3 regions of the Burkholderia sp. MR1-5-21 genome follow, and region 2 is predicted to be linked to each of the others. Evidence: predicted binding sites of a transcription regulator. Region 2 holds the regulator's gene; each other region holds the start of a gene.
The links. The regulator sigma-54, encoded in region 2, starts transcription at its own class of promoters, with help from an activator protein. The targets are predictions, from matches to a motif close to TGGCANGNAANCTGCTTT.
Positions count from the first base shown of each region.

Region 1: a site for sigma-54 is predicted at 7,231-7,248, ahead of ACV229_RS04095 (collagen-like triple helix repeat-containing protein). Genes of this name have one in related genera too.
Region 3: a site for sigma-54 is predicted at 4,044-4,061, ahead of ACV229_RS27585 (P-II family nitrogen regulator). Genes of this name have one in related genera too.

Region 1 is NZ_JBSAXD010000002.1:329,224-338,969, forward strand. Features, by position in the region: gene ACV229_RS04055 (type II secretion system F family protein) at 1-313, opposite strand, end outside; gene ACV229_RS04060 (CpaF family protein) at 306-1,685, opposite strand; gene ACV229_RS04065 (fimbrial protein) at 1,689-2,963, opposite strand; gene ACV229_RS04070 (type II and III secretion system protein family protein) at 3,009-4,343, opposite strand; gene cpaB (Flp pilus assembly protein CpaB) at 4,423-5,328, opposite strand; gene ACV229_RS04080 (TadE/TadG family type IV pilus assembly protein) at 5,415-5,885, opposite strand; gene ACV229_RS04085 (A24 family peptidase) at 5,882-6,382, opposite strand; gene ACV229_RS04090 (Flp family type IVb pilin) at 6,463-6,633, opposite strand; gene ACV229_RS04095 (collagen-like triple helix repeat-containing protein) at 7,297-9,078, shown strand; gene ACV229_RS04100 (collagen-like triple helix repeat-containing protein) at 9,122-9,746, shown strand, end outside.
Region 2 is NZ_JBSAXD010000009.1:207,334-217,079, reverse strand. Features, by position in the region: gene ACV229_RS15240 (cation:proton antiporter domain-containing protein) at 1-255, opposite strand, end outside; gene kdsD (arabinose 5-phosphate isomerase KdsD) at 381-1,364, shown strand; gene ACV229_RS15230 (KdsC family phosphatase) at 1,364-1,900, shown strand; gene lptC (LPS export ABC transporter periplasmic protein LptC) at 1,904-2,518, shown strand; gene lptA (lipopolysaccharide transport periplasmic protein LptA) at 2,539-3,204, shown strand; gene lptB (LPS export ABC transporter ATP-binding protein) at 3,201-3,977, shown strand; gene ACV229_RS15210 (RNA polymerase factor sigma-54) at 4,129-5,637, shown strand; gene hpf (ribosome hibernation-promoting factor, HPF/YfiA family) at 5,796-6,155, shown strand; gene ACV229_RS15200 (PTS sugar transporter subunit IIA) at 6,387-6,899, shown strand; gene hprK (HPr(Ser) kinase/phosphatase) at 7,027-7,995, shown strand; gene rapZ (RNase adapter RapZ) at 8,071-8,979, shown strand; gene ACV229_RS15185 (LON peptidase substrate-binding domain-containing protein) at 9,004-9,648, shown strand; gene mutY (A/G-specific adenine glycosylase) at 9,703-9,746, opposite strand, start outside.
Region 3 is NZ_JBSAXD010000023.1:86,409-96,154, forward strand. Features, by position in the region: gene ACV229_RS27570 (porin) at 88-1,254, opposite strand; gene ACV229_RS27575 (hypothetical protein) at 1,380-1,583, opposite strand; gene ACV229_RS27580 (ammonium transporter) at 2,097-3,611, opposite strand; gene ACV229_RS27585 (P-II family nitrogen regulator) at 3,644-3,982, opposite strand; gene ACV229_RS27590 (LysR family transcriptional regulator) at 4,525-5,445, shown strand; gene ACV229_RS27595 (enoyl-CoA hydratase/isomerase family protein) at 5,702-6,490, shown strand; gene ACV229_RS27600 (glutaminase) at 6,845-7,768, shown strand; gene ACV229_RS27605 (AraC family transcriptional regulator) at 8,017-9,084, opposite strand; gene ACV229_RS27610 (carboxymuconolactone decarboxylase family protein) at 9,250-9,645, shown strand; gene ACV229_RS27615 (3-keto-5-aminohexanoate cleavage protein) at 9,672-9,746, shown strand, end outside.

The DNA of each region.
Region 1 (9,746 bases), on a different contig from region 2:
CGGCGCGGCTCGTCAGGTTGGCCGCATACTCGGCGCCGAGGTCGCGCCAGCGCGCCCAGCGCGATGCCGGCGGGCCGGAACGCGCCGCGGCCATGCCGGGCGGCTGTTGCGCGGCGCGCGCGGCCTGCGCCGTCGCAGGTCCGCCCTTTGCCGGCTGGCCCGCACCCGCGCGCGCGGCCGGCTCGATCCGGCTGTCGATGAAGCGCTGCGCGTCCGCGCGCTCGCGCTTGCGTTCGCCTTGCCGCCACAGCAGCAGCGCGGCGGCCACGCAGATGAACGCGAGCGCCAGCGCGCCCGCCATCACGCTATACATTGAAGCCTCCGCCGCCGCGGCCGAAGCCGCCGAACCCGCCTCCGCCGAAACCACCGCCACTGCCGCCACCGCCGAATCCGCCGCCCGACAGCGCCTGACGGAAGCGCGCGAGCTTCGGCGAATGCGGATGGATGCCGAGGGATTCCCAGTTGTCGATCTCCTCGCCGTCGGGCGTCACGCGCGCCTCGTAGCGGTACAGCTCCTGCGTCGCGATGATGTTGTCCGACAGTCCGGTCACCTCGGTGACCGACAGGATGCGCCGCCGGCCGTTGGACAGCCGCCCGATCTGCACGATGAAGTCGATCGCGTTCGCGATCTGGCGGCGCAGGCTCGACTCCGTGCCCTGGAAGCCCGCGAAGCCGGCCAGCATCTCGAGACGGTACAGGCACTCGCGCGGGGAACTCGCGTGCACGGTGCCCATCGAGCCGTCGTGGCCGGTGTTCATCGCCTGCAGCATCTCGAGCACCTCGCCGCCGCGCACTTCGCCGACGATGATGCGGTCCGGCCGCATCCGCAGCGTGTTGCGCAGCAGGTCACGGATCGTCACCACGCCGGTGCCGTCGAAGCCGCCCGGCCGGCTCTCGAGCCGCACGACGTGCGGGTGGTTCAGCGACAGTTCGGCCGTGTCCTCGATCGTCACGACGCGTTCCGGCTCGGGAATGTGGAACGCGAGCGCGTTGAGCAGCGAGGTCTTGCCCGAGCTCGTGCCGCCCGACACGAGGACGTTGCAGCGCGCCTCGACGGCGGCCTCGAGCAGCGCGCCGATCTCCTCGTTGTAGGTGCCGTTGCCGAGCAGGTCGGCCGGCTTCAGCGGATCCTTGCGGAACTTGCGGATCGACACGACCGGCCCGTCGATCGACAGCGGCTCGATGACCACGTTCACGCGCCCGCCGTCCGGCAGCCGCGCGTCGACCATCGGGTTCGATTCGTCGAGACGGCGGCCGATCGGCGCGAGGATCCGGCGCACGATCCGCAGCAGGTGCGCGTTGTCGGTGAAACGCACCGGCAGCTTCGCCAGGATTCCGTGACGCGACACGTAGATGTCGTTGTAGCCGTTGATCAAAATGTCCTCGACGTGCGGATCGGCGAGCAGATCCTCGATCGGCCCGAATCCGGCGAGCTCCTTCGTCAGCGCCTCCGCGATCGTGCGCACCTCGTTCTCGTTCAGCGGAATGCGGCGCAGGCGCACGAAGCTGTCGATCTCCAGGTCGACGAACTGGTTGATCGCCTGTCGCGACCAGCGGCCGAATTCGGCGCCCAGTTCCTCGATGCGCGTCAGCAGGTGCTCGTGCGCGGCATTCTTGATGTCGTGGAATTGCTGCGTCTGGGAGAACGGCGCGGCGCCGTCGGCAAATTGAATGTCGTGTGCCATCGCTTACGACCGCTTGGACGAAGGTTGAATGAAGCGCTTCAGCGCGGAAAGGCCCGACGCGGCGCGCGGTGCGGCGGCGACGCCGGTCAGCCGTTCGGCGAGCGGCTCGAGCGCGCGCACGTACGGATCGCGCTCGGCCGCGTCGACGATGAGCCGGCCCTGGTTGGCCGCATGGCCGATCGGCACGCGGCGCGCGGGCAGCGTCGCCAGCTGGCCGATCCCGAGACGCTCGGCGATCTGGCCGGGCGTCAGGTTGAGCGCCGGATCGTACTGGTTGACGACGAGCCGGATCTTGCCGATGTCGACGCCCGTATCGCGCAGCCCTTCGAGCAGATCGACGGCCGACACGATCGACGCGACGCCCTGGTCGCAGACGAGCCACGCCTCGTCGGCCGCCGCCGCGATCTGCGCGACGAACTCGCGGTTCGAGAATCCGCCGAGATCGACGATCTGCTGGTCGAAGAACGCGCGCAGCCGGTTCAGCAGGCCGACGCTCGACGCATACGACACGTCGCGCAGGTCGGCAAGGTTCGGCGGCAACGTGGTCAGCGCGACGCCGCTCGCATGGCGGGTCAGCGCGGTGTTGACGAACGTGCGGTCGATGCGGCGCAGGTTGCGCACGGCCTCGACGAAATGGAATTCGCAACGCGTGTTGAGGAACAGTGCACCGTCTCCCGCGGGCAGGCCGAGATCGACGAGCGCGGTCTGCCGGCCGTGCGGCGCAGTGGCGCCGAACGCAGCCGCGCGACTGTCCGCGCCAGGCGCTGCGCGCTTTTGCAGCAACACCGCCAGGTTCGTGGCGAGCGTGCTCACGCCCATCCCGGCGCGCGCGCCGAGCAGCGCGACGAGCTTGCCGTGACGGTTCGCCGGCTCGCCGCTGACGTGTTCGAGCAATCCGCGCGTGATGCGCAGCGCGTCGTCCGCGGGCCCGGACACGTCGATGAAGTCGCGCACGCCGGCCCGCAGCGCGGCCAGCGCGCTTTCGGGTTCGGCCAGCGTGCCGAGCGCGACGACCGGCAACCCCGGATGCGAGAGCCGCACTGCCGCGGCGGCCGCGCTCGCGGCCGCCTGTGCGCCGGAGAAGTCGATGAAGACGATCGCCGGGTTGAGTCCCGAGATGCGCTGTGCGAGCGCGGCCGGCTCGAGCGGCGCGGCCTCGACCGCGCCGGCCGACACCAGCGTCTTGCCCAGCCAGCTGACGTGCTTGTCCTGCTGCGACGCGCACACGAAATAGTCGGTCACGGCGGGCTCAGCCAAGGAAAGGGTTCTCGCGTTCATGTTGAACACCCCCGGTTGCATTCCGCGCGACGACACGCCCCGCGTTCATTTCGAAAACCCCGGCGCCGCATCGGGCGACGCAATGCCGCCGAGGAACGACCGCCACACCGGTCCGTCGCGCTGCTCGGACAGCTCGCCCGGCGTCGCCGGCAACGATGCGCCCTTCGCGATCGGCGCAACGAGATGCGGCGTCACGATGATCACCAGCTCCTTGTCGTTCTGCTGATAGTTCAGGTTCTTGAAGAACGTCCCGATGATCGGCAGGTCGCCCAGGAACGGCACCTTGTTGACGTTCGAAATCGTCTCGCGATCGATCAGGCCGCCGATCACGAAGCTCTCGCCGTCGCCGAGCTCGACTGTCGTGTCGGCGCGGCGCGTCGTGATCGCGGGCACCGACACGCTGTTGATCGTCACGCCGTGCGCGAAATCGAGCTGGCTCGATTCCGGCGCGACCTTGAGCGCGATGCGGCGCGGGCTCAGCACGGTCGGCGTGAGCGTCAGGCCGACACCGTACTGCTTCCACTGGATCGCCGTCGACCCGAGCGCCTGCGGCACCGGCACCGGAATTTCGCCGCCCGCGAGAAAGCTCGCGCTCTGGCCGGACAGCGCGACGAGCGTCGGCTGCGCGAGCACGCGTGCAAGATTGTTGGCCTCGAGAATCGACAGGTTCCCGAAAATGCCGCGGCCGGCCGAATTCACGACGAGGTTGAACGCGGATGCGATCGGGAGGCCGGCCGTCGCCTGGAACGCCGACGTCGCGCCGCCGGTCACCGACTGCAGTCCGCCGGGCGTGAATGCACCGAACGCGAAACCGTTGCTCTGCTTGAAGAAGTTCAGGCCCACCTCCTTCAATACCGAACGGCTGAACTCGACGACGCGCACGTCGACCTGCACAGTGTTCTTGCCGCCGACCGTCGACGTGTCGATCACCATGCCATCCTTGCCGCTCATGCGCTTGCCGACGGCAGCGGCCCGCTCGTGCGCATCGAGCGACACCGCCGACCCGGACACCACCGACGTGCCGCCATAGGCCTTCACACCGGGCGTCGAATCATCGAGCACGGCCTGCGCGGCCGCATCGACGACATTGACGTTCCATACGGTCGGCTCGTCGCGGCCGCGCTCCCACAGCATCACGTTCGTCGAACCGGGCGCCTTCGCGACCAGCAGGACGGTGCCGGCACGGCCGCCCTTCATTACGAGCACGTCGGCAACCGACGGATCGCCGACCGCAACCCGCTGCAGCGCGTGCCCGGCGGCGATCTGCCGCTGCGCACCGACTGCGAGGTCGATCGAACCGCTCACGCCGGCGGCCCCCGCGAGCGCTGCGAACGTCATGGCCCAGAGGGCAATTGCGAAAGCAATCAATTTGTTTGTCATTGTGTCGGAGACCGTCGAGCGGCCCTCTCCCTTCCGTTGCTGCTGTCGATGATCGTGTGCGCTGTCGTTCCGCTGTTGTTCAATAGGCAACCGTCTCGGTCCGCCCCCCGCGAATCACTTCGATGCGGCCGTTGCCCGATCGCGCGACGACCGGCGACCTCGGCGCGGCCGGTGCGCGCGGCAGGTTGCGCGCCCGTCCCGCGGACAGCTCGTCGAGCGACATCCCGGCGGCGGCCACGGCCGACGGCGCCTGGTTGACCGCCGTGCGCATTGCTACGGTCTGCGTAGCGATCTCGTCGTCGTGCGGATTGCGCAGCGCCAGCGTCAGGCGGCCGCTCGCCTCGGCAAGCGTCAGCGCGTCGATCTGCGCGGTCGGCACCGCGAGCACGGCCGTGCGCACCGCGCCCGTCGCGCCTGCGCCGCCATCGCGATCGGGCGTCGCGTCGCCGAACGACAGCACGCGCACTTTCGACAGCAGCAGGCGCGCCTGCGTCATCGGAATCTCGGCGCTCGACTGGACGCCGCCGGCGCCGTCGCGCCGCAGGTTCAGGAACACGTCGACGAAATTGCCGGGCCGCAGCCGGTTGCCGACCGCATTCGACTCGTCGACCTTGACCGCGACGGCGCGCTCGCCCGGCGCGACCTGATCCGCGAGCCCCGACGTCAGCGCGTTCTCGAGCACCGGCGATGCGGCGAGGATGTCGCTCGCCGGCACGCGGCCGACGAGCGGCGACGGGTCGTTGAACCCGCCTGTCGGCAATGCCGGCGCCGGCGCGAGCTTCAACGCGTCGGCAGGAATCGGCTGGCCGGCCGGCAACAGACGCGCCGCCACGACGATCTGCACGGTCTTCGTCGCGACGGCCGGAGACACGGCCGCAACAGGCGCGCGCGCCGGACCGCGCCCGAGCATCCATGCGTAGATCCCGAGCAGAACGGCGATCGCGATCAGCAGCCCGGCGATGATCTTCGTCAAGTTGTTGGCCATGGTAAGTGTTGGGTGCCGTAGTGAATGTTGTTATGTCGAAGCGCGCGCGCTGCTTCCGGGCCCGGAGCCGCGCCGTGCACGATGCGTCACAGGATGCTCGCCGGACTGATCTGCACGGTTGCCGTGCTGGTCAGCTGAGACGGAATGAAGGAGCTGAACAGCGGCAGCGACGGAACCAGCGGGTAAGCCTGATACGGGTAGATCACCTGGACCGTCACGCAATACATCGTGCCGTCGTAGCTGCACGGCCCCGACGACGGCGTCGGGACCTGTACGTTCGGCAGCCACGTCGTGAGACCGACCGCCGTCGCCTGAGCGGCCGACGCCCGGTCGGTCAGCGCCTTCGTCGCCGATCCGTTCGCCTCGTAGACATAGTTCAATGCGGCTCGCGCGCCCTCGGTTGCGGCCAGCGTCAGGCTTTGCTGGATCGCGAAAATCATGCCGAACATCACGATCGCGTAAAAGATCGCGAAGAACAGCGGGAATACCATCGCGAACTCGACCGCGGTCGCGCCCCGCTGGCGCCGCCAGGTTCGCGGCGGGTGCTGTCGTTTCATCGTGCGCCCCCGGTGACGACAAGATAGGCGAGCCATATTGCTGCGGGCGCCACGAGGCACGCGGCATAAGGGGTTGCGCGGCGCGCGCCGAGCGCCATCGTCGGCGTGCCGCGCTGCCATAGCGCATTGAGCGGCGTATGGGACAGCATCACCAGTGCGAGCGCATGCACGCCGGCCGCGAGACTGGCGACGACCCACAGCCATAACAGCGCATGCATGCCGCACCACGCGCCGAGCACGGCGAAAACCTTCACGTCTGCCGCACCCATTACGCGAAATGCGAAAAACGGGAAAAGGCCGACAAGCCCGACAAGCATGCCGATCAATGCGCGATCCGTCGAAACGCCAAATGGATTGGCACCGGCAAATGCACTGGCCAATGCCGCAATCAGTCCCGCCAGGACGAGCGGATTCTGGACGCGCCGAAATCGGATATCACCCGCTGCGACGAGCGTCGCCCAGGCAAAAAAAATGCTGATGCTGAAGAGATGTGCCATAGCGCAACCGACCGCGAACGCAGACGTAACGGCGAGCGAGCCGCATCACGGCCCGCTCGCCACACACCGGACTGCAACGGTCAGCCAGACGGCAGCGAGCTGGCGATCTGGGAAAACAGCGCTTCGACCTTGGTGCCGATCGACGTCACGCTACCAATGATCAAGGCGGCAATCAGACCCGCAATCAGACCATATTCGATCGCGGTAACCCCGGTTTCTTCCCGAAGGAAGCGAATCATCATTGCTTTCATTTTATTTCCTCGTGCCTGTATCTATCTTTCTCTGGCCGCTTATACGTTGTCGTGCCCCGCATATTTGGCCATGCCCCGCATCGTTCGCCACATCAGCCGTGACGACAAGCAGGTGCGCTTTCTTTATAGATCGTCCCGAAGGGAGCGGATCGTCGTTTGATGCAAGTTAACATTCGCGATAGGAGCCCTCCCCGAACGTCATGTACCAATTCGTACAAACCTTACACCTGCCCCAAATCTTATCTCCGATCCCTATTAAATTCCAACCTCTTTCAACGCCGGATCGAAAAAAAGCGACTCGAAGCACGACGTATTTGTACGGTGTTTCGGTACGGCTTACACATAGGATTAACGATAGGTTAGATGTGCACATCTAATCCACCAGTAAAACAAACCACCCGTTCCGCCTGGCTTTCCGCACCCACGTTACGTCTCTCTCGTAACGCCAATGTTGTGATGTTACGTTACGAGACGACAGAAATCGTTCTCACTCACCTCCGCTTAAACAATTTCAACAATCTTTCAATTCTCCTAAGTCCCTTTCCTGAAAGGAGTTGTCCCGTTTAAAACAATTCGTCGAACCGACGACCGCCGGAATGGCACGACAGTTGCAGAGTAGTCCGCGCTCCACCCAACACAACACAGTTTTAATGCGAGGACGAAATGGACATTCAGGTAATCCCTCATGGCAGGCTCCGGACGACTCTGATCGCGGCCACCGTGGCAGCCATGCTTTCCCTCTCCGCGTGCGGCGGTTCCGGTTCGATCAGCAAGGGCCTCAGCGGCTCGGGTTCGAGCAGCGGCGATGCGATTTCCACGTCCGGCGGCGGCACCTCGGGCTCGACGAGCGGCACATCGGGTACGAGCGACAGCACCAGCGGCACGACGAGTGGCAGCACGAGCGGTTCGACGAGCGGCAGTACCAGTGGCTCCACGAGTGGGACAACCAGCGGCACCACGAGCGGGACGACCAGCGGCACGAGCGGTACGTCGGGCGTGTCGTCGAACGCGGTGGGGACCGTCCTCGCAAGCAACAGCAACCTCGTCACCAACGCCGGCTCGGCCGTGTCGGGCCTCGGCACCGTCGTCGGCAGCCAGACGCTGCCGGGCGTCGACCCGCAGACGACGCAAGCCGCCGGCGGCATCCTGCAAAGCGTGGGCGGCGCGGTGTCGACGCTCGGTAACGGCATCGGCAACGGCCTCGGTCAGCTCGGCGCGACGAAGGACCCGGTCGGCACCACGGTCGCCAGCACGGGCGGCGTGGTCAATCAGCTCGGCGGCGCCGTCACGCAGACCGGCAATCTCGTCACGAGCCTCGGCAGCGGTCCGCTGTCGCCGCTCGCGCCCGTCACCGGCGCCGTCGGCGGTCTCGTGTCCACGGTCGGCAACGCCGTCGCGAACGGCGGCAACACGCTCACCAACGCGCTGTCGACGGGCCCGGTCCAGCAGGTCACGCAGGCCGTCAGTTCCGCGATCACGCCGATCACGACGATGGTCGGCACGACGACCCAGACGATCGGTTCCGCGACGGGCCTTGGCGCACCGATCAGCACCGTGCTCGGGACGCTCGGCAACGGCCTGAACCAGGGCGGCGCACTCATCGCATCGACGGGCGGCAACCCGGTCACGACCGGCGTCGGCAACACCGTCTCGTCGACGGGCAACACAGTGAAGGCAGTCGGCGGACTGCTGACCGGCGGCAGCGGCGTCACCAACCCGCTCGCGCCGCTCGCGGGCGTCGTCTCGACCGTCACCGGCGCACTCGGCGGCGCGACCGGCGGCAGCAGCAGCCCGCTCGCCCCCGTCACCGGCCTCGCCTCCACCGTCACCGGCGCACTCGGCGGCGCGACCGGCAGCGCAGGCAGCAGCAGCCCGCTCGCGCCGGTCACCGGCCTCGTCTCCACCGTCACCGGCGCGCTCGGCGGCGCGACCGGCGGCAGCAGCAGCCCGCTCGCGCCCGTCACCGGCCTCGCCTCCACCGTCACCGGCGCACTCGGCGGCGCGACCGGCAGCGCAGGCAGCAGCAGCCCGCTCGCGCCCGTCACCGGCCTCGCCTCCACCGTCACTGGCGCACTCGGCGGCGCGACCGGCAGCGCTGGCGGCAGCAGCCCACTCGCGCCGGTCACCGGTCTCGTCTCCACCGTCACCGGCGCACTCGGCGGCGCGACCGGCAGCGCTGGCGGCAGCAGCCCACTCGCGCCGGTCACCGGTGTCGTCTCCACCGTCACCGGTGCGCTCGGCGGTGCGACCGGCGGCGCAGGCAGCAGCAGCCCGCTTGCCCCTGTCACGGGCGCCGTCTCCACGGTGACCAGCGCAGTCGGCGGCGTGACTTCCGGGCTGTCGGGCGGCACTGGCGCCGTCACGAACTCGGGCACGTCGTCGAATCCGCTCGCGCCCGTAACAGGGCTGCTCGGCGGCCTGCTCGGCGGCATCCACGGCAAGTAAATCCGCTCGTTCCATCCATCGCCAAGACTGCGAGGAGTCAAACATGTCCCAGCAACGTTCTCTCACGTCGGCCGCGCTGCGTCAGTGGCGCATTCCCCTCACCGCATTCGCGGCCGCCTGCATGCTGGCCGCCTGCGGCGGCAACAGCGCAAGCGCGCCGCCGCAGGCGGCCAGCAGCAACAACGGCGGCAGCACGAGCGGCCCGAACCCGGGGCCGACGCCCACCCCGACGCAGACCGGCACCACCGGCGTCGTCAGCACGGTCGGCAACACCGCCACGGATCTCGGCAGCACGGTCGGCAACGTCAGCGTGCCGGGCGCCGGCAACGGCGTGACGCAAGGCCTCGGCAACACCGTTTCCAGCACCGGCACGATCCTCGGCGCGGCCACGGACGCGGTAAGCAACGGACTCGGACAGATCGGCTCCACGCAGAACCCGGTCGGCACGACGGTCGCCGGCCTCGGCAACGTTGTCGGCGCAACGGGGAACACCGTGTCCGGCCTGAGCCAGACCGTCAAGGCGCTCGGCACCGGCCCGCTGTCGCCGCTGGCGCCCGTCACGACGCCTGTCGGCACCGTGCTCGACACGGTCGCCAACGGCCTCGGCGCAGCAGGCAATACGGTCAGCTCGACGCTGTCGTCGGGCCCCGTGCAGCAAATCACGCAAC
Region 2 (9,746 bases):
CACGAGCCGCTGCATCGCACGCAGCTTCGCGAGCGAGAACTCGAGGCCGATCGAGAACATCAGGAAGACCACGCCGAATTCCGCGAGATGCTCGGCCCGTTCGAGATCCGCCGCGATGCCGAACGCGTGCGGGCCGACCAGGATGCCGACGGTCAGGTAGCCGAGCATCGGCGGCAGGTTCAGCGAGCGGAACACGACGACGCCCACCACTGAAGCCAGCAGCAGCATGAGCGTCATTTCGAGCGGGGAAATCACGGGCAAAGCGTCCTCGTTCGTCGGGGCCACGGCAATGCGGGCGCGGGTGGTGGCGGTGGTCCGGCAACATCGGACGAGTCCGACGAGCCGGCGCGGCGAACAAACGCCTTTGCTATACTCCGCGCATGATAGCGAAAATCAATGATGATCGGGCGCTCGCGCTCGCCCGCGACGTGCTCGACATCGAGGCGGACGCCGTGCGCGCGCTCCGTGACCAGCTCGACGGCGACTTCGTCGAAGCCGTCGCGCTGCTGCTCGGCTGCAGCGGCCGCGTGGTGGTTTCCGGAATCGGCAAATCGGGGCATATCGCCCGCAAGATCGCGGCCACGCTGGCCAGCACCGGCACGCCCGCGTTCTTCGTCCATCCGGCCGAGGCGAGCCACGGCGACCTCGGGATGGTCACGTCCGACGACGTGTTCATCGGCATCTCCTACTCCGGCGAATCGGAAGAACTCGTCGCGATCCTGCCGCTCGTCAAGCGCATCGGCGCGAAGCTGATCGCGATCACGGGCCGCCCGGATTCCAGCCTCGGCACGCTCGCCGACGTAAACCTGAACGCCGCTGTGTCGAAGGAAGCGTGCCCGCTGAACCTCGCGCCCACCGCGAGCACGACGGCCGCGCTCGCGCTCGGCGACGCGCTCGCCGTCGCGGTGCTCGACGCGCGCGGCTTCGGCTCCGAGGATTTCGCGCGCTCGCACCCGGGCGGCGCGCTCGGCCGGCGCCTGCTCACCTACGTGCGCGACGTGATGCGCACGGGCGACGAGATCCCGTCCGTCGGGCTCGACGCGACGCTGTCGGACGCGCTGTTCCAGATCACCGCGAAGCGGCTGGGCATGACGGCCGTGGTCGGCGCCGACGGCAAGGTCGCGGGCATCTTCACCGACGGCGACCTGCGCCGCGTGCTCGCGTGCGACGGCGACTTCCGCACGCTGCCGATCGCCGACGTGATGACACGCAACCCGCGGACGATCGCGCCGGACCATCTGGCGGTCGAGGCCGTCGAACTGATGGAGCGCCACCGGATCAACCAGATGCTGGTGGTCGATGCCGATGGTGCGCTGATCGGCGCGCTGAACATGCACGACCTGTTCTCGAAGAAGGTGATTTGATGACCGCTCCGCTGACTGCGGCCGAACGCGCGAACCGCGTGAAACTGATGATTTTCGACGTCGACGGCGTGCTGACCGACGGCGGCCTGCTGTTCACGGCCGCCGGCGACGCGATGAAGTCGTTCAATTCGCTCGACGGCCACGGCGTGAAGCTGCTCGGCGAAGCCGGCATCGCGACCGCGATCATCACCGGCCGGAAGTCGGAGATCGTCGCCGCGCGCGCAAAGGAAATGAAGATCACGCACCTGTTCCAGGGCGTCGAGAACAAGCTGGCGGTGTTCGGCGAGCTGATCGGCTCGCTCGGCCTCGCGCCCGACGCGTGCGGCTACATGGGTGACGACTGGCCCGACCTGCCCGTGATGCTGCGCTGCGGCTTCGCGGCCGCGCCGGCGAACGCGCATCCCGAGGTGATCGCCCGCGCGCACTGGGTCGCCGAGGCCCGCGGCGGCCAAGGCGCCGTGCGCGAAGTCTGCGACACGGTGCTGCGCGCGCAACGCCGCTACGACGCGCTGCTTGCGGCCGCCTGCGGAGCCTGACGGATGAATACCCATTTCCGCTGGACCCAGCTGCTGCCGCTCGCCGCGGTCGCCGCGCTCGCGGGCATCACGTGGTGGCTGCTGCAGGCGACGCTGCCGCCGCCCGGCGAAGGCCCCGCACAGCAAAAGCGCCACACGCCCGACTACTTCGCCGACAACTTCTCGGTCACCGAGCTCGACCAGTCCGGCGCGACCCAGTACCGGCTGACGGCGGAGAAGCTGATCCACTACGAAGATACCGAATCGAGCGACCTGACCGATCCGGCGATGCGCGCGTTCCAGCCCGGCAAGCCGGTCGTGACGACCACCGCGAAGCGCGGCACCGTCAACGGCGATGTGTCGATCGTCGACCTGTACGACAACGCGCGCATCCTGCGCGCGGCAGGCGGCGGCGATCCGCAGATGCAGGCCGATTCCCAGCATTTCCGGATCTTCGTCAATGACGATGTGATCCAGACCGAAAAGCCGGTTAAACTTCAGCGCGGCCTGTCGCTCGTCAACGCGACCGACGGCATGAAGTACAACAACGTCACCCGGGTCATCGAGCTGTATGGCAACGTGCGCGGCACGATTGCCGCGTCGGATGCGTCCGGCGGCTCGAAAGGTCAACCCAAGTAACGCATCCCACACGTGACTGCATGAACGAATCGTTCCCTCGTCAGAATACCGGCGGCGCCGCGCGCGCCGTCCGCGCCGCGCTTGCCGCGACGCTCGTCGCGCTCCCGCTGGCCGGGATGGCGCCGCTCGCCCATGCCGAGAAGGCGGACCAGAGCAAGCCGATCAACGTCGAGGCGGACAACCTGACTTATGACGACCTGAAACAGGTGACCGTCGCGACCGGCAACGTCGTGATCACGAAGGGCACGATCGTCATCAAGGGCGATCGCGTCGAAGTGCGGCAGGATCCGGAAGGCTACCAGTACGCGACGTCGTACGGCAGCAGCAAGAAGCACGCGTCGTTCCGCCAGAAGCGCGAAGGCCTCGACGAATACATCGACGGCGACTCGGAACGCATCGACTACGACGGCAAGCAGGACCTGACGACGCTCACGACCGCCGCGACGGTGCGCCGCCTGCAGGGCACGTCGACGATCGCCGACACCGTGCACGGCAGCGTGGTCACGTACGATGGCCAGCACGACTTCTACACCGCGAAGGGCGGCAAGGACGTCGCGGCGCCAGGCAACCCGAACGGCCGCGTGCGCGCGATGCTGTCGCCGAAGAACGGCGGCCCCGCGCCGCTGAACGGCGCGCCGGCCAAGCTCGCGCCGTCGACCTCGATCCAGGGGGCGCCGGGCCAATGAACGCACTACCGAACCGCCAGCCGGCCGGCACCAGCAGCTCGCTCGTCGTCCGCAACCTGAAGAAGCGCTACGGCTCGCGCACGGTCGTCAAGGACGTGTCGCTCGACGTGAAGAGCGGCGAAGTCGTCGGCCTGCTCGGCCCGAACGGCGCCGGCAAGACCACGTCGTTCTACATGATCGTCGGGCTCGTACCGCTCGACGCGGGCGAGATCTCGCTGAACGGCAGCTCGATCAGCCTGCTGCCGATCCACAAGCGCGCGTCGCTCGGGCTGTCGTACCTGCCGCAGGAAGCGTCGGTGTTCCGCAAGCTGACCGTCGAGGAAAACATCCGCGCGGTGCTCGAGCTGCAATACGGCGACGACGGCAAGCGCCTGTCCAAGGACGCGATCGCGTCGCGCACCGAAGCGCTGCTCGACGAGCTGCAGATCGGCCACCTGCGCGAGAACCCGGCGCTGTCGCTGTCGGGCGGCGAACGCCGGCGCGTCGAGATCGCGCGCGCGCTCGCGACCAACCCGAGCTTCATCCTGCTCGACGAACCGTTCGCGGGCGTCGACCCGATCGCGGTGCTCGAGATCCAGAAGATCGTCAAGTTCCTGAAGCAGCGCAACATCGGCGTGCTGATCACGGACCACAACGTGCGCGAAACGCTCGGCATCTGCGACCACGCGTACATCATCAGCGACGGCTCGGTGCTCGCGGCCGGCGCCCCCAGCGAAATCATCGAGAACGAAAGCGTGCGCCGCGTGTACCTCGGCGAACACTTCCGCATGTAACGCACCGTCACGGCAACGCCCTGTGCGGCCCCGCCCGGCTCTGCCGCGCGGGGCCGCGCCCCGTTTCGCCCCCATTCCTTGCCGCGCGTAATCGCGGATGGCCCAATGCACCTGCGTCGTGGCAAACTCCGGGTATGACTCCCTCCTTGCCATGAAAGCCAGCCTTCAACTCCGCCTGTCGCAACATCTGGCGCTGACGCCGCAACTGCAGCAGTCGATCCGGCTCCTGCAGCTGTCGACGCTCGAACTCCAGCAGGAAGTGGCGATGGCGGTCGCCCAGAATCCACTGCTCGAGAACGACGACGAATGGATCGCGAGCCCGCTGCGCGTTGCAGCGGACGGTTCGCTGATCGCGCAGACGCCGCCCGCATCGAACCCCGAGCCGATGGCCGGCACCAATGGCACCGGCCAGACCGGCGAGCGCGCCGAGCGCGACGAGCCGTCCGGCGGCGACGATTACGACGGCTACGCGAACAGCGACAGCGGCGACGGTCCGCAGTGGAACCTCGACGAATTCGGCCGCGCGAGCGGCGCGTCCGACGACGACGACCTCCCGCCGCTGCAGGTGCAGGAAGCCGCGACGTCGCTGCGCGACCATCTGTCCGCGCAGCTGCGCGTCACGCAGGCCGGGCCGCGCGACCGCGCGCTCGTGATGTTCCTGATCGAATCGCTCGACGACGACGGCTACCTGACCGCGACGCTCGACGAGGTGCTCGCCGACCTGCCGCCCGAGCTCGAGGTCGACTGCGACGAATTGAACGCCGCGCTCGCGCTGCTGCACAGCTTCGACCCGTCCGGGGTCGGGGCCCGCTCTGCATCCGAATGCCTGAAGCTGCAGTTGCTGCGGCTCGATCCGTCCCCGGCGCGCACGCTGTCGCTCGAGATCGTGTCGCAATACCTCGAACTGCTGGCCGCGCGCGACTTCACACGGTTGCGCAAGCACCTGAAGACGACCGACGACGCGCTGCGCGACGCGCACGCGCTGATCCGCTCGCTGGAGCCGTTCCCCGGCGCCGCATACGGCAAGGCCGAGGCCGACTACGTCGTGCCCGACATCATCGTGAAGAAGGCCGGCCAGGGCTGGCAGGCGGAACTCAATCCGGAAGTCGTGCCGCGCCTGCGGATCAACAATCTCTACGCGAACATCCTGCGCAACAGCCGCGGCGATCCGTCCGCCGGTTCGCTCAAGCAGCAACTGCAGGAAGCGCGCTGGCTGATCAAGAATATCCAGCAGCGCTTCGACACGATCCTGCGCGTCGCGCAGGCTATTGTCGAACGTCAGAAGAATTTCTTTGCGCACGGCGAAATTGCGATGCGCCCCTTGGTTTTGCGGGAGATTGCTGATACGCTGGGCCTACACGAGTCAACTGTCAGCCGTGTGACAACCGGGAAGTACATGCTGACCCCGTTCGGGACGCTTGAATTTAAGTACTTCTTCGGATCTCACGTCTCGACCGACACCGGTGGCGCCGCATCGTCGACCGCCATCCGTGCCCTGATCAAGCAACTGATAGGAGCCGAAGACCCAAAATCGCCTCTTTCGGACAGCCGAATTGCCGAACTGCTGGCAGAACAAGGCTTCGTGGTCGCGCGCCGCACGGTTGCCAAGTATCGCGAAGCCCTCAAGATCCCGGCAGTGAATCTGCGCAAGTCTCTTTAAGCCTGCTGCCTGCCCGGCGGCAGGCGTGTTCCGGCCGCCGCGCCTTCGGCGGACAAGCCGGGCGACCTGTCCGCAATCGGCCGCCTCGGGCGGCACGGGCAAGTCGACCGGACGACCGCATCGAAGCGGATTGGTGGTCACTCGCTTGGAGAAGCACTATGAACCTGAAGATCAGTGGACATCATCTCGAAGTCACGCCTGCAATTCGCGAATACGTGATCACCAAGCTGGACCGGGTGCTACGGCATAGCGATCAGGTGATCGATGGCACTGTGATCCTCTCGGTCGACAACCACAAGGAAAAGGACAGGCAACAACGCGCGGAAATCAATCTGCATCTGAAGGGCAAGGACATCTTCGTCGAAAGCGCAAACGGCAACCTGTATGCGGCCATCGATCTGCTGATCGACAAGCTGGACCGCCAGGTCGTCAAGCACATGGAGCGCCTGCAAACGCACGCGCACGAACCGATCAAGCATCAGCCGGCCGTCGAACAGATCGAACTGCCGCCGCAATGACCGCTTCATAACCGCTTCATCGCATCAGTACGCCGCCCGGTTCGCCGGGCGGTTTTTTTATGCCCGCGTGCAACGGCGCGGGCACCGTGCCCCACTCGCGCCAGGCGCCCGAGCGCGTCGCGCCACGCGCTCGGCTGTGTTCTATAATGCTCCGGTTATTGCCGGGGGGCGTTGGGTACGGTCACCGTGCCTTGCAGGTCTCCATCGCCTAACGCCTTGATATTGCCAACCATGGAAAATCAGTCTGCCGCCGCGAGGAGACCCCAGGCCGCCCAATCGCCTGCCAACATGAATCGCCTAGCCAAAATCCTGCCCCTAGAGAACGTCGTCATCGACCTCTCCGTCACCAGCAAGAAACGCGTCTTCGAACAAGCCGGGCTGATGTTCGAGAATCAGAACGGCGTCGCCCGCAGCACCGTCACGGACAACCTGTTCGCGCGCGAGCGCCTCGGCTCGACCGGGCTCGGCGAAGGCGTCGCGATTCCGCACGGGCGCATCAAGGGCCTCAAGCATCCGCTCGCCGCGTTCGTGCGGCTCGCCGATCCGATTCCGTTCGAGGCGCCCGACGGCCAGCCGGTTTCCCTCCTGATTTTCCTGCTCGTCCCCGAGCAAGCCACCCAGCAGCACCTCGAAATCCTGTCGGAGATCGCGCAACTGCTGTCCGACCGCGATGCGCGCGAGCGTTTGCACAACGAAACGGATCGCGTCGAGTTGCATAGCCTGCTCACTCAGTGGCAACCTTGAGTTGATCCGGGCGTAAATTTTCCCGAACGAGGCGGCGCAAGCCGCCGTCCCGGGCCGCCCGGCGCCGGCCCGGCATGGCGACGCCCGTCGCCACGCGCAAGCACCGGCTCACTGGAGTGACGGACTCATGGATACGTCCAGCATCAACGCCCAGAGCATCTTCGACGACAACGCGGCCACGCTGAAGCTGAGCTGGCTGACGGGGCATGAAGGCTGGGAACGCGGCTTTTCGGCCGACACCGTCGCCAATGCGACGTCGAGCGCCGACCTCGTCGGCCACCTGAACCTCATTCACCCGAACCGGATCCAGGTGCTCGGCGAAGCCGAGATCGACTACTACCAGCGGCAGACCGACGAGGACCGTTCGCGCCACATGGCCGAGCTGATCGCCCTCGAGCCGCCGTTCCTCGTCGTCGCCGGCGGCGCCGCCGCGCCGCCCGAACTGGTGCTGCGCTGCACGCGCTCGTCGACCCCGCTGTTCACGACGCCGATGTCGGCCGCCGCGGTGATCGACAGCCTGCGCCTCTACATGTCGCGCATCCTCGCACCGCGCGCGACGCTGCACGGCGTGTTCCTCGACATCCTCGGGATGGGCGTGCTGCTGACGGGCGATTCGGGTCTCGGCAAGAGCGAACTCGGCCTCGAGCTGATCAGCCGCGGCCACGGACTCGTCGCCGACGACGCGGTCGACTTCGTGCGTCTTGGCCCCGATTTCGTCGAAGGGCGCTGCCCGCCGCTGCTGCAGAACCTGCTCGAAGTGCGCGGCCTCGGCCTCCTCGACATCAAGACGATCTTCGGCGAGACCGCCGTGCGCCGGAAAATGAAGCTGAAGCTGATCGTTCAGCTCGTGCGCCGTCCCGACGGCGAGTTCCAGCGCCTGCCGCTCGAAAGCCAGACCGTCGACGTGCTCGGATTGCCGATCAGCAAGGTGACGATCCAGGTCGCGGCCGGCCGCAACCTCGCGGTGCTCGTCGAGGCGGCGGTCCGCAACACGATCCTGCAGTTGCGCGGAATCGACACGTTGCGCGATTTCATGGATCGGCAACGACTCGCGATGCAAGATCCCGATAGCCAGTTCCCCGGCAAGCTTGTGTAACTCGCACCGGCCGGTCGCGCAGCGCGGGTGCGTGTTGCCGGTGCTATGATGAAACGTCAGGATTTTCTGCTTCCCATGCGCATTGTTCTCATCACCGGCATTTCCGGCTCCGGCAAATCCGTCGCGTTGAACGCGCTGGAGGACGCAGGCTACTACTGCGTCGACAACCTGCCGCCGCACGTGCTGCCCGAGTTGACCCGCTACCTCGCCGAAGAGGGCCAGCAGCGGCTCGCCGTCGCGATCGACGCGCGTTCGAGCGCATCGCTCGACGAAATGCCCGGCCTGATCCGCACGCTGTCGTGCGATCACGACGTGCGCGTGCTGTTCCTCAATGCGAGCACGCCGGCGCTGATCCAGCGCTTTTCCGAAACGCGCCGCCGCCATCCGCTGTCCGGCTCCCCGTCGCACGACGCCGACGTCGGCCTGCTGTCGTCGCTCGAGGAGGCAATCGAGCGCGAGCGCGAACTCGTCGCGCCGCTCGCCGAATTCGGCCACCAGATCGACACGAGCAACCTGCGTGCGAACGTGCTGCGCACCTGGGTCAAGCGCTTCATCGAGCAGAAGAACAACGACCTGATGCTGATGTTCGAATCGTTCGGCTTCAAGCGCGGCGTGCCGCTCGATGCCGACCTGATGTTCGACGTGCGCGCGCTGCCGAACCCGTATTACGACCATGAATTGCGCCCGCTCACCGGGCTCGACCAGCCGGTCATCGCGTTTCTCGACGCACTGCCGATCGTCCATCAGATGATCGACGACATCCATGCGTTCCTGATCAAATGGCTACCGCACTTCCGCGAGGACAACCGCAGCTACCTGACCGTCGCCATCGGCTGTACGGGCGGCCAGCATCGCTCGGTCTTCATCGCGGAAACGCTCGCCGCGCGCCTCGCGCGCGAGGCGAACGTGATCGTGCGGCATCGTGACGCGCCCGTGGATGTCGACGCGTCGTCGCGGCTCGTGACCGAGGTCGACAGACCTTAGCGACGCCGCTTCTCCGCAAGCGCCATGTCCTCTCTATCGACCACCCTGCTCGACCTGCCGCTGTTTCCGCTACATACGGTGCTGTTTCCTGGAGGCCTGCTGCCGCTCAAGGTCTTCGAGGCGCGTTATCTCGACATGGCGCGCGCGTGCCTGCGTGACGACGCACCGTTCGGCGTCTGCCTGCTGAAGAGCGGACCGGAAGTCGCGCAGGAAGGCGCCGTATCGGTGCCCGAAACGATCGGCTGCATGGCACGCATCGTCGAATGCGACACCGGCGAATTCGGGATGCTGTTTCTGCAGGCGATCGGCACCCAGCGTTTCGAGCTGCTGTCGTATCGCGTCGAGGCCAACGGGCTGATCGTCGGCATCGCCGAACCGCTGCCCGACGACATTCCGCTCGAGGGCGAGCAGGCGCTCGCACAGTTCGGTGCATGCGCCGAGGTGCTGGAACGCATCATCGACGCACTGAAACAGAAGATCGACAAGGACAAGGAAAAGCTGCCGTTCTGCGAGCCGTTCCGGCTCGACGATCCGAGCTGGGTGTCGAACCGTCTTGCGGAACTGTTGCCGCTCGACTTGCGCGCGCGGCAGAAGCTGATGGAGTTTCCCGACGTCGGTGCGCGCATCGACGCCGTGCATCACGTGCTGAACCGGCACGGCTGGCTCTGACGCGACGGCGCACGCACCGCGGCGCGCGCCCCGCGCATTACATCACATCAGCGGTCACAACAGCGAACCGCCCAATCCGTCGAGCAGCTTGCGCACCG
Region 3 (9,746 bases), on a different contig from region 2:
CCTGCCGATCGTTGACCTTCTTATCTCGAAAATGAGGGTGCGATGGCAGGCGCGTCCGTCCGGTCGACCGCGATCCGGACCGGGTGGTCAGAACGCGTGACGCATGCCGGCCGTCACCGCGACCTGCGTGCCCGTCGACGACGGCGACAGCGTGTTGATCATCGCGCTGGCGAGCACGGAGCCGGCCGGCGCGCCATGCACGTGCTGATACACGCCCTCGAGATAGAAGTCGGTCCGCTTGCTCAGCGAGTAATCGGTCTGGAGCATCACCGTGTTCCATGCCGGCGATGCGTTCGTCGCGCCGTTCGAGTACGCGCCGTCGGTGAACGTGTAGGCGGCCGACACGGCCCATGCGGGCGTGATCGCGTACTTGGCGTTGACTTCGTAGTTGTCGACGCGCAGCGTGCCGCCGAGCGGCATGTAGCTGCCGCTGCCGAGGGAGATCACGCTGGCCATGTCGTCGATCTGCGTGTGGCTCCAGACGAGGCCGACGGTGGCCGGGCCGAACGTGTAGTTGCCGCCCGCGCCCCAGATGCGCTGGCGCTCCGCGATGAAGTTCGCGCTGCCGTCGCCCTGCGAAATCGCGCCGTTCAGGTTGCTGCCGGCCACGCCGCCGCCGGCGCTGTTGAACTGCAGGTAACCGGCCGCGAGGTTCACGGGGCCCTGCGAGAACCCGGCACTGAACCCGTACGCGCGGTTGTTGGCAAAGCCGCCGGCCTTGTTGCTGAACGAATACATGCCTTCGACGGTGACGCCGTAGAAGGTCGGGCTGACGTACTTGACCGTGTTGTTGACGACCACCGAGTCGGCCGCCAGGTTGTCGTTCTCGAACGGATGCGCGGCGAGGTTGCCGCCCCAGGTGTTGCTTTCGGCCGAGAGCGGCCCGAGCAGGTCGTTCAGCACGTCGAACTGCCGGCCGAACGTCACGGTGCCGTACGGATCGCTTTGCAGGCCGACCCAGGCCTGCGAGCCGAAGCCGTCGCCGGGGAACGCCTGCGTACCGTTGTTCAGGTTGAAACCCTGCTCCAGCTTGAAGATGGTATGCAGGCCGCCGCCGAGGTCTTCGGTGCCTTTGAGACCGAACACCGTGTTTTGCGTCGAGCTCGTCCCCATCTGCCACGCGCTATGGCCGTTCTGGTTGTTCGTATAGACGATGCCCGTATCGATGAGGCCGTACAGCGTCACGCTGCTTTGCGCGTGTGCCGCTATTGAAAACGCACCGGAAATTGCGAGTGCCAACAACGATTTTTTCATTTTCTGAGCTCCACGATTGATTCACACAATGAAAATGGATGTCTGATGCCCGATGCCTGATCGGAAGCCCGCTCGTCGCAGTGGCGACGGCTACGGGCTACGCATTCGCGCACGGGACGGCGCCGTCAAACGGGATGGCCGACCAGGATCGCGATCGCCTGGCCGAGCGTCGCGACGACGATCGCCAGATAAGTGGGGTGGTCAAGGAAGAAGCCGACAATGCTTGTTTCATCGCTGCGATTGCGCCACATGCCGATGTAGCCGCGCGTCAGGATCAGGCCGAACAGAAAGCTGAATCCGAACCACGCGCCCATCCATCTGCTTCTCATCACGAAATCCTCTGCGCCTGCGAATATCGTCAGACAGGCAAGCTGCGAAGCGAGTACGACCCATACGGCGGGATGACACCGATCGTTGTCTTTCATGAACCCGCTCTCGCGATGTCCGGTTCATCCGGTGGTGTAGCGGGCATGTTTCCGACCGCACGCATCGTGCGCCGCATTGCGATTCGCAGCCGCCAACCGCCGCTCAGGCCGCCCGTTTCTCGTTGCGTGCCGGGGCAGTCAATCGACGTCGGCGTTTGCCGAAAGGCGGCGTCACGGCGGACGCGCTACGGCCCGCACGCAACCCTGGCCCGTCACCCGGTTCGCACGATTTGCCGCTCGCCGCGCTTGCGTCCCGATTGCATGCCAGGGGGTTTGCCGGAATCGCGAAGTCCCCGCCGCGATTCCGCGTGCGCGCTCACCGACCGGCCGGCAGCAGCCGGCCGGTATCGCTTGCCCGCTTCAACAGGCGCGATCGATGGCGTCCGCGCTCACTGACAGATCGATGCCCCGTTGCGATTACTCGATCGCCTCGCCATGGAGGATCACGTCGAGGCCCTCGCGCTCCTCTTCTTCCGTCACGCGCAGGCCGATCGTCAGGTCGATCAGCTTCAGCAGGATGAAGCTCAGCACGCCGCTGTACACCAGCGTGATCACGACGCCCTTGAGCTGAAGCATCACGTTGCCGTCCGCGCCGCCGATATCCTTGACAGCGAACACGCCCGTCAGCAGCGCGCCGAGAATCCCACCCACGCCGTGCACGCCGAACGCGTCGAGCGAATCGTCGTAGCCGAGCTTCGACTTGAGCCACGTCGCCGACCAGAAGCAGATCACGCCCGCCGCGATGCCGATCACCAGTGCACCCGTCACGCCGACGAAGCCGGCGGCCGGCGTGATCGCCACAAGACCCGCGACCGCGCCCGACACGATGCCGAGCACCGACGGCTTGCCCTTCGCAACCCATTCCGCGAACATCCAGCCGAGCGCCGCGCAGGCCGTCGCGACTTGCGTCGTCAGCATCGCGAAACCGGCACGGCCGTCAGCCGCCACCGCCGAGCCCGCGTTGAAGCCGAACCAGCCGACCCACAGCATCGAGCCGCCGATCAACGTCAGCACCAGATTGTGCGGCGCCATCGCTTCGCGGCCGTAGCCGACACGCTTGCCGAGCACGAGGCACGACATCAGGCCCGCGATACCGGCGTTGATGTGCACGACCGTGCCGCCCGCGAAGTCGAGCACGCCGTCGGCCGACAGCCAGCCGGTCGGTTCCCACACCATGTGCGCGATCGGCACATAGACGATCAGCGACCAGAGCGCCATGAACACGAGCATCGCCGAGAACTTCATCCGGTCGGCGAACGCGCCGCAGATCAGCGCCGGCGTGATGATCGCGAACGTCATCTGGTAGACGAAGTAGACCGTCTCGGGAATCGTCGGCGCGAGGTGGCTGACGGTCAGCGTCGTCGCCTTGTCGCCGTGGATGTAGTTCATCCCGTGCAGGAACGCGCGCGACAGGCCGCCGATGAAGCCGTTGCCCGGCGTGAACGCGAGGCTGTAGCCGACCACCGTCCACAGCACCGTGATCAGCGCGGTGATCGCGAAGCTCTGCATCACCGTCGCGAGCACGTTCTTCTTGCGGACCATGCCCGCGTAGAACAGTGCGAGGCCCGGCACCGTCATGAACAGCACGAGCGCGGTGGAGGTCAGCATCCACGCGGTATCGCCCGAGTTGATCTTCGACGCATCGACCGAGAACGGCGCGGTCGGGACGGCAGGCGCGGCCGGGGCCGACGCGGCGGCAGCGGCCGATGCGTCGGCGGCGCCCGAAGCCGGTGCCGCAGCGGCGGCGGAAGCGGCGGCCTCGGACGCAGCCGGCGCCGAAGCGGCCGGCGCAGCGGCAGCGGCCGATGCGTCGGCGGGCGCCGAGGCGGCAGGCGCAGCCGCGGCCGACGCCGCGTCGTCCGCAAGCGCGGGACCAACGCCGGCCGCGATCAGCGAGCCAGCCATCAGCAGGGACATCAGAAGTTTACGCATCGTGGTTTTCCTCTTGTCACTCGTCTTGTCTGTTACAGCGCGTCCGCGCCCGTCTCCCCGGTGCGGATCCGGATCACCTGCTCGATCGGCGTGACGAAGATCTTGCCGTCGCCGATCTTGCCGGTGCGTGCAGCCTGCTCGATCGCTTCCACTGCCTGGTCGACGAGATCGTCGGGCACGGCCACCTCGATCTTCACCTTCGGCTGGAAATCGACGACGTATTCGGCGCCCCGGTACAGCTCGGTGTGCCCTTTCTGGCGACCGAACCCCTTCACTTCCGTCACCGTGATGCCCGACGCGCCGAGGGCGGAGATCGCCTCCCGCGTCTCATCGAGCTTGAACGGCTTGATGATTGCGCTGATCAATTTCATGTGGGCTCCTCTTTCGTTTTGCTGTCAAACGTCGATGCCGCGATCCGACTCGACGAGTGATTGAGCAACTGCCGTGCCAGCACTGGCCGTTCTCGCAAAAACGATCTTGCAGTCGCCCGTTTTCGGGTGCCCGGACTGGCCACGAAGCGGCATTGGAACTGCGATCCCGGAGAATCGCCCTTACTCCCGGTTTTGAATAATTGATTTGGATTCCATATTGATTGACGGTGGGAACGTATGCACCACGGTCAAGCAAGCCCCGTTTCCGCCGACCCAATAACGTGCATCCGCGCTCGGTTTCGTCGTGCGCGCCCAATAAAAATTACATTTCATCGACATTCGCCTTTCCAAGCCCTTCGTTTCAATTCGATCGGGTCGGCTTCCCGCCATACCGATTGCGGATCCGGCAAGCCCCGAGGGATTCCCGGTGCGCCCGTGCGGGAACGTGCCCGCGCCCCGCCGCCGCCGGGGAAGATGGAAAGCACGCCGGAAACGGAGCATGATTTGCCGAACAGATCTCCTCGGTCCGGTCGATTCGTCAAATGGATAACTTCGATCTCAACCTTTTGCGCGTTTTTGACGCGTTACAGCGTCACGGACATCTGGGCAAAGCGGCCGTGGAGCTGAATCTGAGTCAGCCTGCCACGTCCTATGCGTTGAAGCGCCTGCGCGAAGAGCTTGGCGACGCACTCTTCGTCAAAACCCGGTCCGGCATGCAACCCACGCCACGTGCAATGCAGTTGGCGCCCGTGGTTCAGTCGGTACTGGCCGAGATTCGTGAACGCGTGCTGACGGCGCCGAATTTCGAGCCGGACAAGGCTCGGCGCACATTCAACATTGCGATGTCGGACGTCGGAGAGATGGTGTCTCTTCCGAAATTGCTGCAGCGGATGACCAGCCTCGCTCCCGGCGTCAATGTGACGACGGTGTCCCTGGCGCCCAAACAGCTACTGTCCGCACTTCAGCGAAGCGAGGTCGATCTTGCGATCGGATATTTTCCGGATCTCGATGGCGTAGACGTCTTTCAGCAACGCCTGGTTCGGCATTCGTTCGTGTGTCTTGTCCGGAAGAATCATCCGGCGGTACAGGGGCGGCTGACCAGGAAGCTCTTCTGCGAATTGCCCCATGCGGTGGTTCAGGCCGAGGGCCGCCGCCAGGAAATCGTTGAACAATTCCTCAAAGGACACGGTATCCAGCGCAGGGTGCTCCTCCAAACGCCGCATTTCTTGAGCATCCCGATGACCATCGCGATGACGGATCTGGTCGTCACGGTTTCCAGCGATGTCGGCGAGATCTTTGCGCGCATCGCCGATCTCGCGCTTCTGGAACCTCCGTACAGGTTGCCGCATTTTGACGTCAAGCAACACTGGCACCGCTCGCAGCATGACGATCCCGGTAACCGCTGGATGCGCGGCCTCGTGCACGAACTATTCATGCACGAGGCCCGATCGAAGCCTGACTGAAGCCTCGCTGACGGCCGCCATGGGGTCCGGATGCAGGTTATCAGCCTTGTGGAAGAGCGTTATTCGTGAGATCGGCTTGTCGAATGTTCGCCTTGGCGCGACACTCGTCGCACCTGCTCTTCAAGCAAGTTCGCCTGGAGCCGAACCGGCCCGGATCTGCCTGCCCCGATACAGAGCCCGTCGATTCATGCTTGCTCCGCCGTATTGGCGCGAGCCTCGTTACGAGCGACATCCCAAAACATTTAGGAGACTTGACATGTCGGTTATCCGCTTCGAACGCGACGACAACGTTGGACACATCGTGATGGCCGATGGCCCGTTGAACCTGATCAACAACCGGTTCTGCGAAGCACTCAAGAGTGCCGTACACGAGGCCAGCAACTCCGGGATTCGGGCTCTGATGGTGCGCGCCGAAGGAGCGAATTTCAGTCATGGCGGAGACGTCCTTGATTTCATCGACAAGGACTTCAACGATTGGCGCACCTTCATCAGCGAGATGAACCAGGCTTACCGCGCGATCGAGGCGCTACAGATTCCGACCGTCGCAGCCGTTCGCGGTGCGTGCTTCGGTGGCGCATTCGAGCTTGCGCTGGCCTGCGACTTCATTGTCGCTGCCGATAACGCGGTCTTTCACCACTTTGAGGCTTCCGTCGGTTCTGCGCCGGTGGCAGGCGGCGTTCAGCGCCTGGCAGAACGCGCCGGCCGCGCGATGGCCGCTCGGTTCACGATGCTGGGCGAACCGATGACCGGCAAGACGGCCGGCGAACTCGGCGTAGCGGCTTTCGTTTGTCCCGATCCGGACGTCGAGACCACGGCAGCATCGCTGGCCACCCGGCTGTCCAATGGGCCGACCCGCTCGTATGCAGCCATCCGTGCACTGCTGAAGGCGTGGGCGGGGGGCGGCGTGCCCGCCGCCGACGCCGTACTGCTGGACATCACGATGGGGCTGCACGGTACGGAAGACGCACGCAAGGGTCGAACCGCACGCGTCGAAGCCATCAGGCGAGGGGTCCAGCCAGAGCCCGTTGTATTCATCGGACGCTGATCTGCTGCCCGGCGGGCCGCTGACGACCTGGAACCGCTGGCGCATACCCACCATCACATCTGTTTGATCCACGCCAGGCAACGGGGACGATGCGAGAGGGATCACGCCGCCGTCGATCGTGAACGCGCCGTTGCGCTGGTATGGGGAGACAAATTCCGCCGATCCACCGGTCATTGCCGGTCGCGTCGAAAAGGGACGGCGTCCGCGCCCCGTGGCTGATTCGGTGAAGGAAACCCGCACCGATCGTCGCGGTACCGGCCTTCACATAGCCGTCGATTACGGCACGCGTATCGGTGAGTGACGGGCTGCGGTATCATCGCGGCCGTGCTCAAGGGCTCTCGGACGCACCCGTCAATGACCGATCGAAACTATCAGGAAATCCTCAAACGAATTTATCGCGATATCGAACCATGGCGCACCACCGGCCACGTCGCGGACTACATTCCCGAGCTTGCGAAAGTGCCCGCCGAGCGCTTTGGCATGGCGGTCGTGACGCTCGACGGCAACGTTTACACGGTCGGCGACGCGCACGAGCGCTTTTCGATCCAGAGCATCTCGAAGCTGTTCGCGTGCACGCTCGCATTCCAGCTGCTCGGCGACACGCTGTGGGAACGGGTCGGACGCGAGCCGTCCGGCACAGCGTTCAATTCGCTCGTGCAGCTCGAAAGCGAGCGCGGCAAGCCGCGCAATCCGTTCATCAATGCCGGCGCGCTCGTCGTGACCGACGTGCTGTCCCGCCGCTTCGTGAGGGCCGAGACCGCGCTCGTCGAATTTGTGCGGCGGCTGATCGGCACGAACGACATCGACTACGATTCGCGCGTCGCGGCGTCCGAACTGCAGCATGCCGAGCGCAACCGCGCGATGGCGCATTTCATGGCGAGCTTCGGCAACATGCAGATGCCGCCGGAAACCGTCGTCGACGCATATTGCCGCCAGTGCGCGATCACGATGAACTGCGTCGAGCTCGCGCGCGCGGCGCTGTTCCTTGCGAACGGCGGTGTCGCCCCCGTCACCGGCGAGCGCATCGTCGATTCGAGTTCCGCGAAACGGCTGTCCGCGCTGATGCTGACCTGCGGCACCTACGACGCGGCCGGCGACTTCGTGTACCGCGTCGGCCTGCCCGCGAAGAGCGGCGTCGGCGGCGGCATCATCGCAGTGCTGCCCGGCGAGATGGCCGTGTGCGTGTGGTCGCCGGGGCTCGATGCGAATGGCAACTCGCTGGCGGGCACGCTCGCGCTGGAATGGTTGACGACGTATTCGGGGCGGTCGATCTTTTGAGGCGGCGGAGTCGGGCGTGACTCGCCCGGCGCGGCGGCCGCGTGCTGGTGGTGGTGCGCGTCGGCACGCCAAAGGGGAAATCGTCGTTCGGCGGCGATCGACCCGATGCCGACATCTGGTATCCGCATTGGTGAGGCCGCTACGGGTTGCTTTCCGGACATTGACACCACGACAGCCGCGAGACGATATAGCGTCCCACGTTGCATGCATGCCGAACCCTGAACACCCGACAGCAAAACAACGAACGCTCAGCGTCCGGCGTCCTTGTGCTTCGACGACTCGGCCGTGACCCGCCTCCTCCCCTGCTTCGCACGCGGATTTTGCGCTGACGCCTTGAACTGGCTCGGACTGCATCCGAACCGCGTTCTGAACCACCGCGTGAACGCGCTCGGCTCCGAGAATCCGAGCAAGCCCGAGATTTCCGACAATGGCCGCTCGCGCCGCTCCAGATGACGCAGCGCCAGTTCGCCGCGCACCGCGTCGAGTATCGATGAAAACGTCACACCTTCCTCGGCGAGATGGCGATGCATCGTGCGGCGGCTCATGCCCATCTGCCGAGCGACCGTGTCGATCGAGCTTCGACCTGACGGCAGGAGCAGAAAGACCAGCTTGCGCACTTCGTCGGACAACGGGAGATCGGCCGCTTCGTCCGCACTGCCGAGATAGCGGCGCACATACTGACCCATGACGGGATCGGCCGAAGGTAGCGGAAGTTTAAGGTCGTTGACGTCGCAAACGATGCCCGTGAACGCACGGCCGAACTCGACGTTCGGCCCGAATACGCGCGAATGGACGGTGCGGTCGGCGGGCGGCCCGTGCGTGAAGCAGACCGCTTTCGGACGCCAATTCTCACCGAGGAAAAAGCGCAGCAAGCGGAACATGACCGCGAGCGCGAGCTCATCGCCCTGCCGCACCGGCACGCCCTGTCCTGCCAGCAGCTCCACGCGAATGATCGCGACATTTGCCTCTTCCTCAACGCCGATGAACACCGCCTCGTTCTGGAGGTGGCTGTAGCGCGCCGCGGCGTTCAGCGCGTGGCGCAGCGTCGGCTCGTCGCGCACCGCGAGCGCAAGCGGACCGAGATTCGACACCCGGCGCGTCTCGGCCATGCGCAATCCAAATGCCTCGACACCGCTCCTCTGGGCCGACAGTTCGAGCAGCAACGCAACCTTTTCGGCCGGGATCCTGAGATCGACCTCGCTCAGGCTCTCGGCCGGCAGCCCGACTTCGGCAAGCATTTGGTACGGATCGAGCCCCGACGCGCGCGCAATTTCCGCGTAGTGGGTGAGGCTGGCGCTGCGAATGAGTTTGCGCATTAGGGTCTTCCCGTGATGTCCCCGGATGTTAATAAATTGACCCGTAAAGTCAAGCGACCAACAGGCGCGCGGCCTAGTATCGGTCCATCTCCTGCACGGCTATCGCCCAGGCGCGCCGTGCAGGCCTCGTCGCCTTGACCCATTGAACGCGAAGGACGATTTCTGATGAATACCAACGGCGCCACGGCCACCCCGGTATGCGATGCGCTGCGCGCGAGCGGCAACTGGAACCCGAACTGGGACCCGTTCGCGGAACTCGATCCCGACTGGACAGAGAAATTCATGGCAATGGGGGCGGCACCGATGATATCCGGCGTGCTGGACCCCAAGACGATCGAGTTCATCGCGATTGCCGTCGACGCGTCGTGCACGCACATGTACGCCCCCGGTGTGCGGCGCCACATCCGCAAGGCGCTCGAGCTGGGCGCCACGCGGCAGGAGATCGCGGCCATCCTGCAGTGCGTCTCGGTTCTCGGGATCCACTCGATGAGCCTCGCGGCGCCGATCCTGCTCGAAGAAGCGGCCGCGCTTGAAAGCACCGCCGGCGACGGCCAGAAATAACCCCTCCGACTCCAGAAGGACAGATCATGCATTTTCTCGACGATTCGTTGCTGCCTGAGCACCAGGAAAAGCTCGTGATTCAGGTCGCGCCCTATGGCCCT